One region of the Pseudomonas xantholysinigenes genome, then DNA from elsewhere that is predicted to be linked to it. Evidence: predicted binding sites of a transcription regulator. Region 1 holds the regulator's gene; each other region holds the start of a gene.
What was found. The regulator FliA, encoded in region 1, starts transcription of late flagellar genes. The targets are predictions, from matches to a motif close to CTAAAGTTTNNNNNNNNNNNGCCGNTAA.
Positions count from the first base shown of each region.

Region 1 (4,529 bases):
TGCTGTCGCGTTTCGGTCGCCTGGCTGTACCGAATTTGCATGTTTTGGCGTATCAGGAAATACCTGACAACAAGCAAGTCACCATCGTTGCCACCGTGGGCCCCAATGGCTGAGGTAGTGGGTTATGCAAGTTAAGCGTTTTTTCGCCGCCGATATGCGTCAGGCCATGAAGCTGGTCCGTGATGAGCTCGGCTCCGACGCCGCCATCATCGGCAACCGGCGCATCGCTGGCGGTGTCGAACTGACGGCTGCGCTGGACTACAAGCTGTCCGCCCTGGCCCCGCGCGTGCCCAATGTCGAGCTGGAGGACGAGCTGCGCAAGACCCAGTCGCGCATCGTCACCGCCCAGGCCGAGCTGAGCGGCCGTGGCGAGGCGAGCGAGGGCGGCAACCGCCAGTTGTTCGCCGGTCAGTCGCTGACCGCCTCCGAGCCGTTGATCGAGCCGCAGGTCGATGAGCCTACCCCGGTGGCAGCCTCGGCCCCGGCGGCGGTCGACCCGCGCCTGTTCGATGCCATGCGTTTCGAGCTCAACGGCCTGCGCGAGCTGCTCGAGGTCCAGCTCGGTTCGCTGGCCTGGAGCCAACTGCAGGGCAGCAAGCCGCAGCAGGCCAATCTCTGGCGTCGCCTGCAGCGCCTGGGCCTGTCCGGCGGCCTGGCCCGCGAACTGCTCGAACTCACCGCGGAAATCGAAGAACCGCGCCACGCCTGGCGCATGGTTCTGGCGCACCTGGCACGCATGATCGACGTGCCCGAGATCGAGCCGATCGAAGAGGGCGGCGTGATCGCCATGGTCGGCCCGGCCGGCATGGGCAAGACCACCACCCTGGCCAAGCTGGCCGCGCGCTACGTGCTCAAGTACGGCGCGCACAACCTGGCGCTGGTGAGCATGGACAGTTTCCGCATCGGTGCCCAGGAGCAACTCAAGACCCTGGGGCGCATCCTCAACGTGCCGGTCACCTATGTCGATCCGGGCGAGTCGCTGGCCCAGGCCCTCGAGCCGCTGCTGCGCAAGCGCGTGGTGTTGATCGACACCGCTGGCCTGCAGGCCAGCGACCCGGCCTTGCGCATGCAGCTGGAAACCCTGGCCGGGCGTGGCATCGCCGCGAAGAATTACCTGGTACTGGCAACCACCAGCCAGAAACAGGTGCTGACCGCCGCCTACCACAGCTACAAACGCTGTGGCCTGGCCGGTTGCATCCTGACCAAGCTGGATGAAACGGCCTGCCTCGGCGAAGTGCTGAGCCTGGCCATCCGTCATGAATTGCCGGTGGCCTATCTGACCGATGGCCCGCGCATTCCCGACGACCTGCAGTTACCACGCAAGCACCAGCTGGTGAGCCGCGCGGTGAGCGTGCAGTTGCAGGACGAGCCCAGCGACGAGGCCATGGCCGACATGTTCGCTGATCTGTACCACAACCCTGGCAAGCGCGCGGGTTGAGGGTGAATACTGTGCAAAGTACCTACATCATGGGGTTGCCCGGCCGGACCGTGGCCTTGAATGTTCAGCCCCTCATGTGGCCTGGGTCCAAGCGAGACAAGGTAAAGAACAGACATGGGTAGCATGCATCCCGTACAGGTGATCGCCGTGACCGGTGGCAAAGGTGGCGTCGGCAAGACTAACGTTTCAGTGAACCTGTCCCTGGCGCTGGCCGAGCTCGGCCGCCGGGTCATGTTGCTGGACGCCGACCTGGGCCTGGCCAATGTCGACGTTCTGCTGGGGCTCACGCCCAAGCGCACCCTCGCCGATGTGATCGAGGGCCGCTGCGAGCTGCGCGACGTGCTGTTGCAGGGGCCGGGTGGTGTGCGCATCGTCCCGGCGGCCTCCGGCACGCAGAGCATGGTGCACCTGGCGCCGGCGCAGCATGCCGGCCTGATCCAGGCCTTCAGCGAGATCGGCGACAACCTCGATGTGCTGGTGATCGACACCGCGGCAGGGATCGGCGAGTCGGTGGTCAGTTTCGTGCGCGCCGCCCAGGAAGTGCTGCTGGTGGTCTGCGACGAGCCCACCTCGATCACCGACGCCTACGCGCTGATCAAGCTGCTCAACCGCGACTACGGCATGAACCGTTTCCGCGTGCTGGCCAACATGGCCCAGAGCCCGCAGGAAGGGCGCAACCTTTTCGCCAAGTTGACCAAGGTCACGGATCGCTTCCTCGACGTCGCCCTACAATACGTCGGCGCCGTGCCTTACGACGAATGCGTGCGCAAGGCCGTGCAGAAGCAGCGGGCGGTCTATGAGGCCTTCCCTCGGTCCAAGTGCGCGCTGGCCTTCAAGGCCATTGCGCAGAAGGTCGACAGCTGGCCGCTGCCTGCCAACCCGCGCGGTCACCTGGAGTTCTTCGTCGAGCGCCTGGTGCAACCCACCAGCGCAGGGCCCGTGCTATGAACGCGAGCGGTTTCAAGATGTACAGCAAGGCGGCGAAGGACGCCCAGTACGAGCTGGTTGAACGCTACGCGCCGCTGGTCAAGCGCATCGCCTACCACCTGCTGGCGCGGCTGCCGGCCAATGTCCAGGTCGAGGACCTGATCCAGGCTGGCATGATCGGTCTGCTGGAAGTCGCCAACAAATACGACGCCAGCAAGGGCGCCAGCTTCGAGACATACGCCGGGATTCGCATCCGTGGCGCCATGCTCGACGAGGTGCGCAAGGGCGATTGGGCACCGCGTTCGGTGCATCGCAATACGCGCATGGTCAGCGATGCGATTCGCTGTGTTGAAGCAAAGACCGGTCGCGACGCTAAAGATCACGAGGTTGCTGCCGAACTCCAATTGAGTCTCGATGATTACTACGGGATTCTGAACGACACCTTGGGCAGCCGCCTGTTCAGTTTCGACGACCTGCTGCAGGACGGCGAACACGAAGGGCTGCACGAGGACGGAGCCAGCGGCCAGCTGGAGCCATCGCGAGATCTGGAGGACGAGCGCTTCCAGGCCGCCCTGGCCGATGCCATTGCCAACCTGCCGGAGCGCGAGCGCCTGGTCCTGGCGCTGTACTACGACGAAGAGCTGAACCTCAAGGAAATCGGCGAGGTGCTGGGGGTCAGCGAGTCGCGTGTCAGCCAGTTGCACAGCCAGTGCGCGGCACGTCTGCGCAGCCGTCTGGGTGAATGGCGGGCGCGTTGAGCCAAGGTTCGATGCAGTCGTTTTTTGTGGTGCCGAATTGATTGACTGCGCGCTCGGCGCCGAGCGCGTTTAAGACTGCTTGGAGGTCTAATTGAACAAAGACATGAAAATCCTCATCGTTGACGACTTTTCGACGATGCGGCGGATCATCAAGAACCTGTTGCGTGATCTGGGCTTCACCAACGTCAAGGAAGCCGATGACGGCAACACGGCACTGCCGATGCTCACCAGTGAGCACTTTGACTTCCTGGTAACTGACTGGAACATGCCGGGCATGACCGGTATCGACCTGCTGCGCGCGGTTCGTGCCGATGAGCGTCTCAAGCACCTGCCGGTGTTGATGGTCACCGCCGAAGCCAAGCGCGAGCAGATCATCGAAGCGGCCCAGGCCGGGGTCAATGGCTATGTGGTCAAGCCTTTCACCGCCCTGGCGCTGAAAGAAAAGATCGAGAAGATCTTCGAGCGCGTCAACGGCTGAGTCACGTCAGGGGGCGCCATGGAGTCAATCAACAACTCGCTGGGTGAGTTCGAATCAACCCTGAAGAAGCATGCCCAGGAACTGGTCGAGAGCCTTGAGCGCGGCCGGTTCGGCGAGGCCGTGCAGCTGATCCACCAACTGAACCAGACCCGCGACCGCGGCCTGTACCAGGAGGTGGGCAAGCTTACCCGCGAGCTGCACAGCGCGATCGTCAGCTTCCAGATCGACCCGGAGATGCCGCAGGCCGAAGAGGTCTCGCAGATCACCGATGCCACCGAACGCCTCTCTTACGTGGTGCGCCTCACCGAAGGCGCCGCCAACCGCACCATGGACCTGGTGGAGGAGAGCACGCCGGTGCTCAACGCGCTGGCGACCGAGGCCCAGGACCTGTCCGCCGATTGGCAGCGCTTCATGCGCCGCGAAGTGGCGGCGCCGGAGTTTCGTGAGCTGGTCAAGCGTGTCGACAGTTTCCTGACGCACAGCGCCGAGGGCAACCGCAAGGTGTCCGGGCACCTCAACGACATTCTGCTGGCTCAGGACTATCAGGATCTGACCGGCCAGGTGATCAAGCGGGTGACCGCGCTGGTTACCGAAGTAGAAAGCAATCTGCTCAAGCTCGTGCTGATGGCCAGTCAGGTCGACCGCTTTGCCGGCATCGAACATGACCACCAGCAGCTGCGTGCTGAAAAAGATCAAGAAAAACATCCGACTCGGGGTGAAGGTCCGCAGATTCATGCCGATAAGCGTGAAGACGTCGTGTCCAGTCAGGACGATGTCGATGATCTGCTGTCCAGCCTGGGTTTTTAAGGAGCACGTTTAATGAGCTTCGGCGCCGATGAAGAAATCCTCCAGGATTTCCTGGTAGAAGCCGGCGAAATCCTCGAGCAACTGTCCGAGCAACTGGTCGAGCTGGAAAGCCGACCCGATG
Region 1 covers NZ_CP077095.1:3,860,748-3,865,276, reverse strand. The annotation lists gene flhA (flagellar biosynthesis protein FlhA) at 1-113, shown strand, start outside; gene flhF (flagellar biosynthesis GTPase FlhF) at 125-1,438, shown strand; gene fleN (flagellar synthesis regulator FleN) at 1,553-2,386, shown strand; gene fliA (RNA polymerase sigma factor FliA) at 2,383-3,123, shown strand; gene HU772_RS17105 (chemotaxis response regulator CheY) at 3,227-3,601, shown strand; gene HU772_RS17100 (protein phosphatase CheZ) at 3,620-4,408, shown strand; gene HU772_RS17095 (chemotaxis protein CheA) at 4,421-4,529, shown strand, end outside.

Region 2 (4,529 bases), 2.6 Mb from region 1:
CAAGCTACAAGCTACAAGCTACAAGCTACAAGCTTCAAGCGAAAAGCACGGGGCGCATGCAGGCAGCTCTTACTTGTAGCTTGTAGCTTGCAGCTTGCAGCTTGCAGCTTAGTCGTTGAAATCGCGCCAGCCGCCCATCTCTTTCCAGCGGTTGACGATGCCGCAGAACAACTCGGCGGTCTTCTCGGTGTCGTAGCGCGCCGAATGCGCTTCCTTGCCGTCGAAGTCGATGTCCGCGCTCTGGCAAGCCCGGGCCAGCACGGTCTGGCCATAGGCGAGGCCGGCGAGGGTGGCAGTGTCGAAGCTGGAGAATGGGTGGAAAGGATTGCGCTTGATATCGTTGCGCGCCACCGCGGCATTGAGGAAGCCCAGGTCGAAGCTGCTGTTGTGGCCGACCAGGATCGCCCGCTTGCAGCCATTGGCCTTCAGTGCCTTGCGCACGCCACGGAAGATGTCGGTCAGCGCGCTGTCCTCGCTTACGGCCATGCGCAGCGGATGGTCCAGCTTGATGCCGGTGAACTCCAGGGCGGCCTGCTCGATGTTCGCACCTTCGAAGGGTTCGACCCGATAGAAGTAGGTGTGTTCGGGGAACAGGAAACCCTTCTCATCCATGCCGATGGTCACCGCGGCAATTTCCAGCAGGGCGTCGGTGGCGCTGTTGAATCCACCGGTCTCGACGTCCACCACCACCGGCAGGTAGCCGCGGAAACGCTCGGCCATCGGGTGGCGCGAGCCGCTGCTGACCGAGTTGTCCTGATCGTCTTCGTAGAGGTCTTCGCTCACGCGTTGTCCTCCAGCAGGCGCCAGCGCAAGGTTTCACCAGCGCGCAGGGGAACCACGGTGGTGTCGCCGAACGGCAGGCTTTCAGGCGCCTTCCACTCCTCGCGCACCAGGGTGATGGTGTCGGTGTTGCGTGGCAGGCCGTAGAAGTCCGGGCCGTGCTTGCTGGCGAACCCTTCGAGCTTGTCCAGGGCATTGCGTTGCTCGAACGCCTCGGCGTACAGCTCGATCGCGGCGTAGGCGGTGTAGCAGCCGGCGCAACCACAGGCGGCTTCTTTTGCGTGCTTGGCGTGTGGCGCCGAGTCGGTGCCGAGGAAGAACTTCGGATTGCCACTGGTGGCCGCATCCAGCAGCGCCACCTGGTGGGTGTTGCGCTTGAGGATCGGCAGGCAATAGAAGTGCGGACGAATGCCGCCGACCAGCATGTGGTTGCGGTTGTACAGCAAGTGCTGGGCGGTGATGGTCGCGCCGACGTTGGCCGGGGCCTCGCTGACGAACTGCGCGGCGTCGCCTGTGGTGATGTGTTCGAACACCACCTTGAGCGTCGGGAAGCGTTCGACCAGGCGGCGCATGTGCTCGTCGATGAAGCGCTTCTCGCGGTCGAACACGTCGATCTCGCTACGGGTGACTTCACCGTGCACCAGCAATGGCATGCCGGTCTCGGCCAGGGCCTCGATCGCCGGGAAGATGTTGTCGATGCTGGTCACGCCCGAGTCGGAGTTGGTGGTGGCGCCGGCCGGGTAGAGCTTGGCGGCGTACACGATCCCGCTGGCCTTGGCGGCACGGACATCGTCGGCGCTGGTGCGGTCGGTGAGGTACAGCACCATCAGCGGCTCGAAGCGGCTGCCGGCGGGGCGTGCGGCAAGGATGCGCTCGCGGTAGGCAGCGGCCTCGACGGCATTGCGCACCGGCGGCACGAGGTTGGGCATGATGATGGCACGGGCAAAGGTGCGCGCCACGTCACCGACGGTATGTGGCAGGACGGCACCATCGCGCAGATGGATGTGCCAGTCGTCGGGGCGCAGGAGGGTCAGGCGATCGGACATTGGGAATTCCAGGCGGGTCGAACTCAGACCTCAATGCTACCGGAAAACCCCTTGTCGAGCACGGCTATCAAGTTTTCCCGCAGGCGTCCGATAGCCTTGAGGTAAGCCGTCAGAATCTGTGGAGCCGCCCGTGCGCCAGCGTTACCTAGCCCTGTTCACCCTTGTCGCCAGCCTGCCGGCCGGCGCGTTGACCTTCCAGACCCGCGTGGAGAACGTTGCCTGGAAAGTCGAGGGGGACCAGTTCGAATGTCGCCTGATCCAGCCGATCGACGGTTTCGGCAGTGGCGAGTTCGTGCGCCGCGCCGGTGAGCAGCCGACCTTCCAGCTGCGCTCGGACAGCAATGTGCTGGGGGCCGGTTCCGCCACCTTGCTGGCCGCGGCGGCGCCTTGGCAGCCGGGGCGCGGCGACATAAACCTCGGCGCGGTGCAGATGGCCCGCACGGGCGTGCTGTTCACTTCCAGCCAAGGCCAGGCCAGCCGTCTGATCAATGGCCTGCTCGATGGCCGCAGCACCGTGGTGCGCAACTATCGGGGCGAAGGTGGTAGGCCGATGGAAGTGCATGTGATGCCGGTCAGCTTCGCCAAGGCCTACGGCGACTACCAGCTGTGCGCTGCCAAGCTACTGCCAATGAACTATGACCAGATCCGCCAGACCCAGGTCGGTTTCCCTGGGGGGGGGATCGAGCTGGACGGCTCGGCGCGTGCGCGCCTGGATGTGCTGCTCGACTACCTGAAGGCCGATCCGACGGTCAACCACATCGAACTCAATGGTCACTCCGACAACAGCGGCAATCGCCTGACCAACCGCGATACCTCGCGTCGGCGGGCGCTGGCGGTGGCCGAGTACCTCAAGGCCCACGGCGTGCCGGAAGAGCAGATCACCGTGCGTTTCCACGGTGAGCGCTATCCGCTGGCCAAGAACAACAGCGCCGCCAACCGCGCGCGCAATCGCCGGGTGAACATCCAGCTCGAGCGCGTGACGCCCGTCGAGAAACCGGTGGAGAAACCGGCAGCACCAGCACCGGCCTCTATTCCGGCACCTGCAGCTTCCCCGTCAGCACCTGCTGCCACCGCCGCGCAGCCCGCCCCGGCGAAATCCTGAGTGCGACCACGGGTCGCGCTCTCGACAATTCCTGTCGCTTTGTCGTCACAAGCTGTCGCCCCATTGTAAATATTTCGGCAAGGCCGGTAGAATCATCGGCTTTCCGTACAACCCCGTGGAGTGATGGCATGGCGGACGTAAAAAAGGTCGTATTGGCGTATTCCGGCGGCCTTGATACTTCGGTGATTCTCAAGTGGCTGCAGGACACCTACAACTGTGAAGTGGTGACCTTCACCGCCGACCTCGGCCAGGGCGAAGAGGTCGAACCGGCCCGCGCCAAGGCCCAGGCGATGGGCGTGAAAGAAATCTACATCGACGACTTGCGCGAAGAATTCGTGCGTGACTTCGTCTTCCCGATGTTCCGCGCCAACACCGTCTATGAAGGCGAGTACCTGCTGGGTACCTCCATCGCCCGTCCGCTGATCGCCAAGCGCCTGATCGAGATCGCCAACGAAACCGGCGCCGATGCTATTTCCCATGGTGCTACCGGCAAGGGCAACGACCAGGTGCGTTTCGAGCTGGGTGCCTATGCGCTCAAGCCCGGCGTCAAGGTCATCGCCCCATGGCGTGAGTGGGACCTGTTGTCCCGCGAGAAGCTGATGGACTACGCCGAGAAGCACGGGATTCCGATCGAGCGCCACGGCAAGAAGAAGTCGCCGTACTCGATGGACGCCAACCTGCTGCATATCTCCTACGAAGGTGGTGTCCTGGAAGATACCTGGACCGAGCACGAGGAAGACATGTGGCGCTGGAGCGTCTCCCCGGAGAACGCGCCAGACCAGGCTACCTACATCGAGCTGACCTACCGCAACGGTGACATCGTCGCCATCGACGGCGTCGAGAAGAGCCCAGCCACCGTGCTGGCCGACCTCAATCGCATCGGCGGCGCCAACGGCATCGGCCGTCTGGACATCGTCGAGAACCGCTACGTCGGCATGAAGTCGCGCGGCTGCTACGAGACCCCGGGCGGCACCATCATGCTCAAGGCGCACCGTGCCATCGAGTCGATCACCCTGGATCGCGAAGTCGCTCACCTGAAGGATGAGCTGATGCCGAAGTACGCCAGCCTGATCTACACCGGTTACTGGTGGAGCCCGGAGCGTCTGATGCTGCAGCAGATGATCGACGCCTCTCAGGTCAATGTGAACGGCGTTGTGCGCCTGAAGCTGTACAAGGGCAATGTGACCGTTGTCGGTCGCAAGTCGGACGACTCGCTGTTCGATGCCAACATCGCGACTTTCGAGGAAGATGGCGGCGCCTACAACCAGGCTGACGCGGCGGGCTTTATCAAGCTCAATGCCCTGCGCATGCGCATCGCGGCCAACAAGGGGCGCTCGCTGCTCTAAGCGCGCTCTGACAAAAAACCGGCCATTGGCCGGTTTTTTTTTGCCCGCGTTTCAGCCGCTCCGTTTGCCATCCAGCGCTGGCGCTGCATGTTCGGGCATGGGTTTCACCGAGAGCTGTATGCACACGCGTGCATCCAGGTTGTAGAGGATCCAGCGGCGGGTGGTGGGTGATGGGTGCTCGATCATGCGCAGGACATGCTTCTCGATCATCTTGCGGCTTTCCTGGCCAGAGATGGCGATGACCATTGGGCTTTG
Region 2 covers NZ_CP077095.1:1,239,307-1,243,835, forward strand. The annotation lists gene rnt (ribonuclease T) at 109-720, opposite strand; gene pyrC (dihydroorotase) at 780-1,826, opposite strand; gene HU772_RS05685 (flagellar protein MotY) at 1,957-2,928, shown strand; gene HU772_RS05690 (argininosuccinate synthase) at 3,057-4,274, shown strand; gene HU772_RS05695 (hypothetical protein) at 4,326-4,529, opposite strand, start outside.
Region 2: a site for FliA is predicted at 1,893-1,920, ahead of HU772_RS05685 (flagellar protein MotY). Genes of this name have one in related genera too.

Region 3 (4,529 bases), 1.1 Mb from region 1:
CAAGTGGCCGGTGATGCGCGAGCGGGGGCATATCGATCTGTTCGTCCGGGCGTACCATGACGAGCAGACATTTGGCCGAGGGATGCAGTCGGCACTACCACGAGGGAGTGCCGCGGACCGGGACAATGCCGATTTCTTCCATGCCGATCTCAAGGCCAAGATCAGGCGGGGGTTCTGATCCAACCTCGCGCAGAAGCCGGCCTCGCCGGCGAACACCGGCGCGGCCGGTGCCATCCGCCGCGTCCCCTGGGTTCGCCAGCAAGGCTGGCGCCCACAGCTTTCTTACTGGTCCTTGGACTCATCCATCTTCAACACGCCATCCTCGAAGATGTTCAGCTTCTGGCGCAGCTCGCGGGGCTGCATCGGCGCATCACTTGCCCCTGGCGCTGGCGCCGCGCCGGCAGGCGGTGTGGCTTCCGCCGGCGGGGTCTGCCCTGGCGTGCCTTGCTCGCCTTCGATGTCGCGCTGAGCCTTCTTGGTCAGGACGATGATGTCGATTCGCCGGTTCACCGGGTTGAACGGGTTGGCCCGGTCGAACAACGACGACGACGCATAACCGACCACCCGCGCCACCTGCTCGTCCGGATAGCCACCGGCCACCAGCGCCCGACGCGCGGCGTTGGCGCGGTTGGCGGACAGCTCCCAGTTGCCGAAGTCGCCCGTACCGCTATACGGCTTGGCGTCGGTATGACCACTGATGCTGATCTTGTTCGGCACCGCCTTGATGGTATCGGCCATCGCCAGCAGGATGTCTTCGAAGTACGGCTGCAGACGCGCGCTGCCCAGGTCGAACATCGGCCGGTTCTCGGCGTCCATGATCTGGATACGCAGGCCATCCTGGGTAATCTCGAACAGGATCTGGTCCTTGAACTTCTGCAGTTGCGGGTTTTCCTCGACCTTGTTCTGCAGCTCTTGCAGCAACAGTTCCAGACGCTCGCGCTCGACCTGCTCGGCCATGGTCTCGACCTTGTCCTTGTCCAGCTGCAGGCTGGTGTCGGGCGTCGGTTCGGACTTCACTTCCGGGTTGATGGTCTTTTCCGGCGCCAGTTGCGGCGAACCGCCCAGGTCGATGATGTAGGGCGTGCCGCTCTCGGAGAAGCCGATCGGATCCTTGAAGTAGCCGGCGATGGCGATCTTCTGCTCGGGCGTGGCGGTGGACATCAGCCACAGCACCAGGAAGAGCGCCATCATCGCCGTGGCGAAGTCGGCGAAGGCGATCTTCCAGGCGCCGCCGTGGTGGCCGTCGCCAAAGCGCTTGACGCGCTTGACGATGATAGGCTGGTTGTTCTCCATGGCTTAGCGACCGCGTACTGCTTGTTCCAGCTCGGCGAAGCTCGGACGGTGCGCCGGGAACAGCACCTTGCGCCCGAACTCCACGGCCAGCGACGGCGGCATGCCGGAGGCCGAGGCCACCAGCGAGGCCTTGATCGCCTCGTAGACGTTCAGCTCTTCCTTGGCGTCGTGGCGCAGGGAATTGGCCAGCGGGCCGAAGAAGCCGTAGGCGGCCAGAATACCGAAGAAGGTACCAACCAGCGCCGCACCCACGTGCAGGCCGATGGCCTTCTGGTCGCCGTCCCCCAGCGAAGCCATGGTCACCACGATACCCAGTACCGCCGCGACAATACCGAAGCCGGGCATGCCGTCGGCGATACCGGTGACCGCGTGCGACGGGTGTTCGAGCTCTTCCTTCATGCTCAGCAGCTCCATGTCGAACAAGCCTTCGAGCTCATGGGGCGCCATGTTGCCGGTGGACATGATGCGCAGGTAGTCGCAGATGAACGCGGTCATGCGCTCGTCGCCGAGTACCGCAGGGTATTTGGCGAAGATCGGGCTGGCCGCCGCGTCCTCGATGTCGCCCTCGATGGCCATCATGCCTTCACGACGGCTCTTGTTGAGGATCTCGTACACCAGGCCCAGCACTTCCAGGTAGAAGGTGTGGGTGAAACGGGTGCCAAACATCTTCAGCGACTTCTTGATCACATGCATGGTCATGTAACCAGGGTTGGCCTGGAGGAACGCGCCGAAGGCCGCACCGCCGATGATCAGCACCTCGAACGGTTGGATCAGGGCCGCGATCTTGCCGTGGGAAAGCACGTAGCCGCCGAGCACGCTCGCGAATACGACGATGATGCCGATAATTTTAGCCATAAGTTGGAAGCACTTGCTGTCGTGGTCAGGATGGGGGACGGAAGCTTGAAAACTCTTCTTCTACTTATCGGCAGAACTGCGCCAGACTATAGCCACTCATTGCGAAAAGCCAGTTCGGACTGATGTCAATATGCCAATTGAAACCAAGGTGCCAAGTCAGCCGCCATCGAGTCTAGAGGCCTGGGTAAAGCTGCTCGACGGGATTCGGGTACCGGTGCCAAAAGAAAGCCATGACCGTGTTTTGCAGGCCATCAACGACAGCCGTCGGTCCCTGCGCGACATCGCTGAACTGATGCAGGATAGCCCCGCGCTGGTACTGTGCGTGATGCGCGAGGCCAACCACTCGGCCAACGCCAGCCAGGCAGAGCCGGCCGAGAGCCTGGAAGTCGCCCTCAACCGTCTGGGCCTGGGCCGCACCAGCCAACTGCTGGCGCGCCTGCCGGCGCTGCCCGGCGAGGAGATTCCGCCAGTGCTGCGCCAGTTCCTGTTGATCAGCCAGCATGCCACGCAGCAGGCCAACGGCCTGTTCGCCAGCCGCCTGGCCAGGCTGTGGCAGGAAATCCATTGGGGCAGCCTGTTGTTCCTCTCGCCGATGTGGCCGCTGGCCCTGGCCTATCCCAAGCTGCTCGACACCTGGGAGTTGCGGGTTATCCACAAGGGCGAGGACGCCGCCGAGGTCGAGCAGGCGCTGTTCGGGGTACGCCTGATGCAGCTCTGCCGCAGCCTTGCTGAACACTGGCGGCTGCCCGAGTGGGTCATCCAGGGCTATCGCCTGCTGCTCGAAGAGCGCGAACAACTGGCCCAGGTGCTGAACATCGCCCGCGAACAGGACCCGCTCGTCCAGCAACAGCGCCTGGACGACGAGCCGGCCTTGCGCCGCTGGTTCAACCAGCCACCGAATACCGTGTTGCTGGCCAACGGCCTGGCCCTGGCCGCCCAGGTCGGCTGGGACAATCCACACCTGCTGCGCTGGCAGTTGCTGACCGCGCTGTACCTGCAGACCAGCCTCGACGATGTCCAGCAGCAGGTTCACCAGCAGGCTGCGGCCAGTGCCCGCCATCATGCCCGCCATGCCCTGTTCCACCCCGCCGAAGCGCTGATCTGGCCCTGGAATCAGCGTCGCCCGCACCCGGACATGCTCACGCCGCCACCGCCCAGCACCGAAGACCTCGGCCGCTGGCGCGCGCTGTGCCAGACCTTGCTGGCCCAGCCCAGCCCGTTCAGCAACGGTGTGCACCTGGCCAGCCAAGCCCGTGATGCCTTGCTGGCCTGCGGCATGCAGCGGGTGATGCTGTTGAGCCTGGACAAGGCCACCGACTACCTGCGCGTGCAGCAGACCGCTGGCCTGCCGAAGGAAGCCGCCACTATTGCCTTGCCGGTAGCCCAGAACAAGCTGCTGCAAAAACTGATGAGCAAGGCCGGCCAGTTGCGCCTGACACCCGACAATCACGCCCAATTCAGCGTCCTGCTGCCGGCGCCGCTGCGCGCGTTCTTTCGCAGCGAGCATCTGTTGCTGCGCTCGCTGGCGGTCGGCGAACAGGTGCTGATGCTCGCGGTGGCCGATCAGGACGGCAAACCCCTGGCCGACGTCAGCGTGCAAGCATTCGGTAAAACCGCGCAATGCATCGAGCGAGCGCTGGCCGTGTTTGCCATCCGCAACGGCTGACCCTTGCGCTACAATCGCCCCTCTTTCCACCCTGGAGACCGTGGATGACTGACTTTTCCGGCTTGCCCCTGGTGATCGAACCCGAGGATCTGCTGCCGCGCCTGGATTCGCCACGGCTGATCCTGGTCGACCTGACCAGCGCCAACCGCTATGGCAGCGGGCACATCCCGGGGGCTCGCTTCGTCGATCCGAAACGCACCCAACTGGGCCAGCCCCCGGCCCCGGGCCTGCTGCCGGCCCGCGCCGACCTGGAAAAACTGTTCGGCGAACTCGGCCACCGTGACGACGCGGTCTACGTGGTCTACGACGATGAAGGCGGCGGTTGGGCCGGGCGCTTCATCTGGCTACTCGACGTGATCGGCCACCAGGGATACCACTATCTGAACGGCGGCATCCAGGCCTGGCCGGCGGACAAACTGTCCACCGATACCCCGGACGCCGTCGGTGGCCCGGTGAGCCTGCACCTGCATGCTGAACCCACCGCCACCCGCGAGTACCTGCAAAGCCGCCTGGGCGCCACCGACCTGGTCATCTGGGACGCCCGCGGGCCGTTGGAATACAGCGGCGAGAAAGTGCTGGCGGCCAAGGGTGGGCACATCCCCGGCGCGATCAACTTCGAGTGGACCGCCGGCATGGACCTCAACGACCACCTGCGCATCCGCAAGGACATCGCCGAAGTGCTGCAAAACCTGGGCATCACCCCCGACAAGGAAGT
Region 3 covers NZ_CP077095.1:5,007,103-5,011,631, forward strand. The annotation lists gene HU772_RS22355 (molecular chaperone Tir) at 1-178, shown strand, start outside; gene motB (flagellar motor protein MotB) at 283-1,293, opposite strand; gene motA (flagellar motor stator protein MotA) at 1,297-2,148, opposite strand; gene HU772_RS22370 (HDOD domain-containing protein) at 2,279-3,814, shown strand; gene rhdA (thiosulfate sulfurtransferase) at 3,859-4,529, shown strand, end outside.
Region 3: a site for FliA is predicted at 2,213-2,240, ahead of motA (flagellar motor stator protein MotA). Genes of this name have one in related genera too.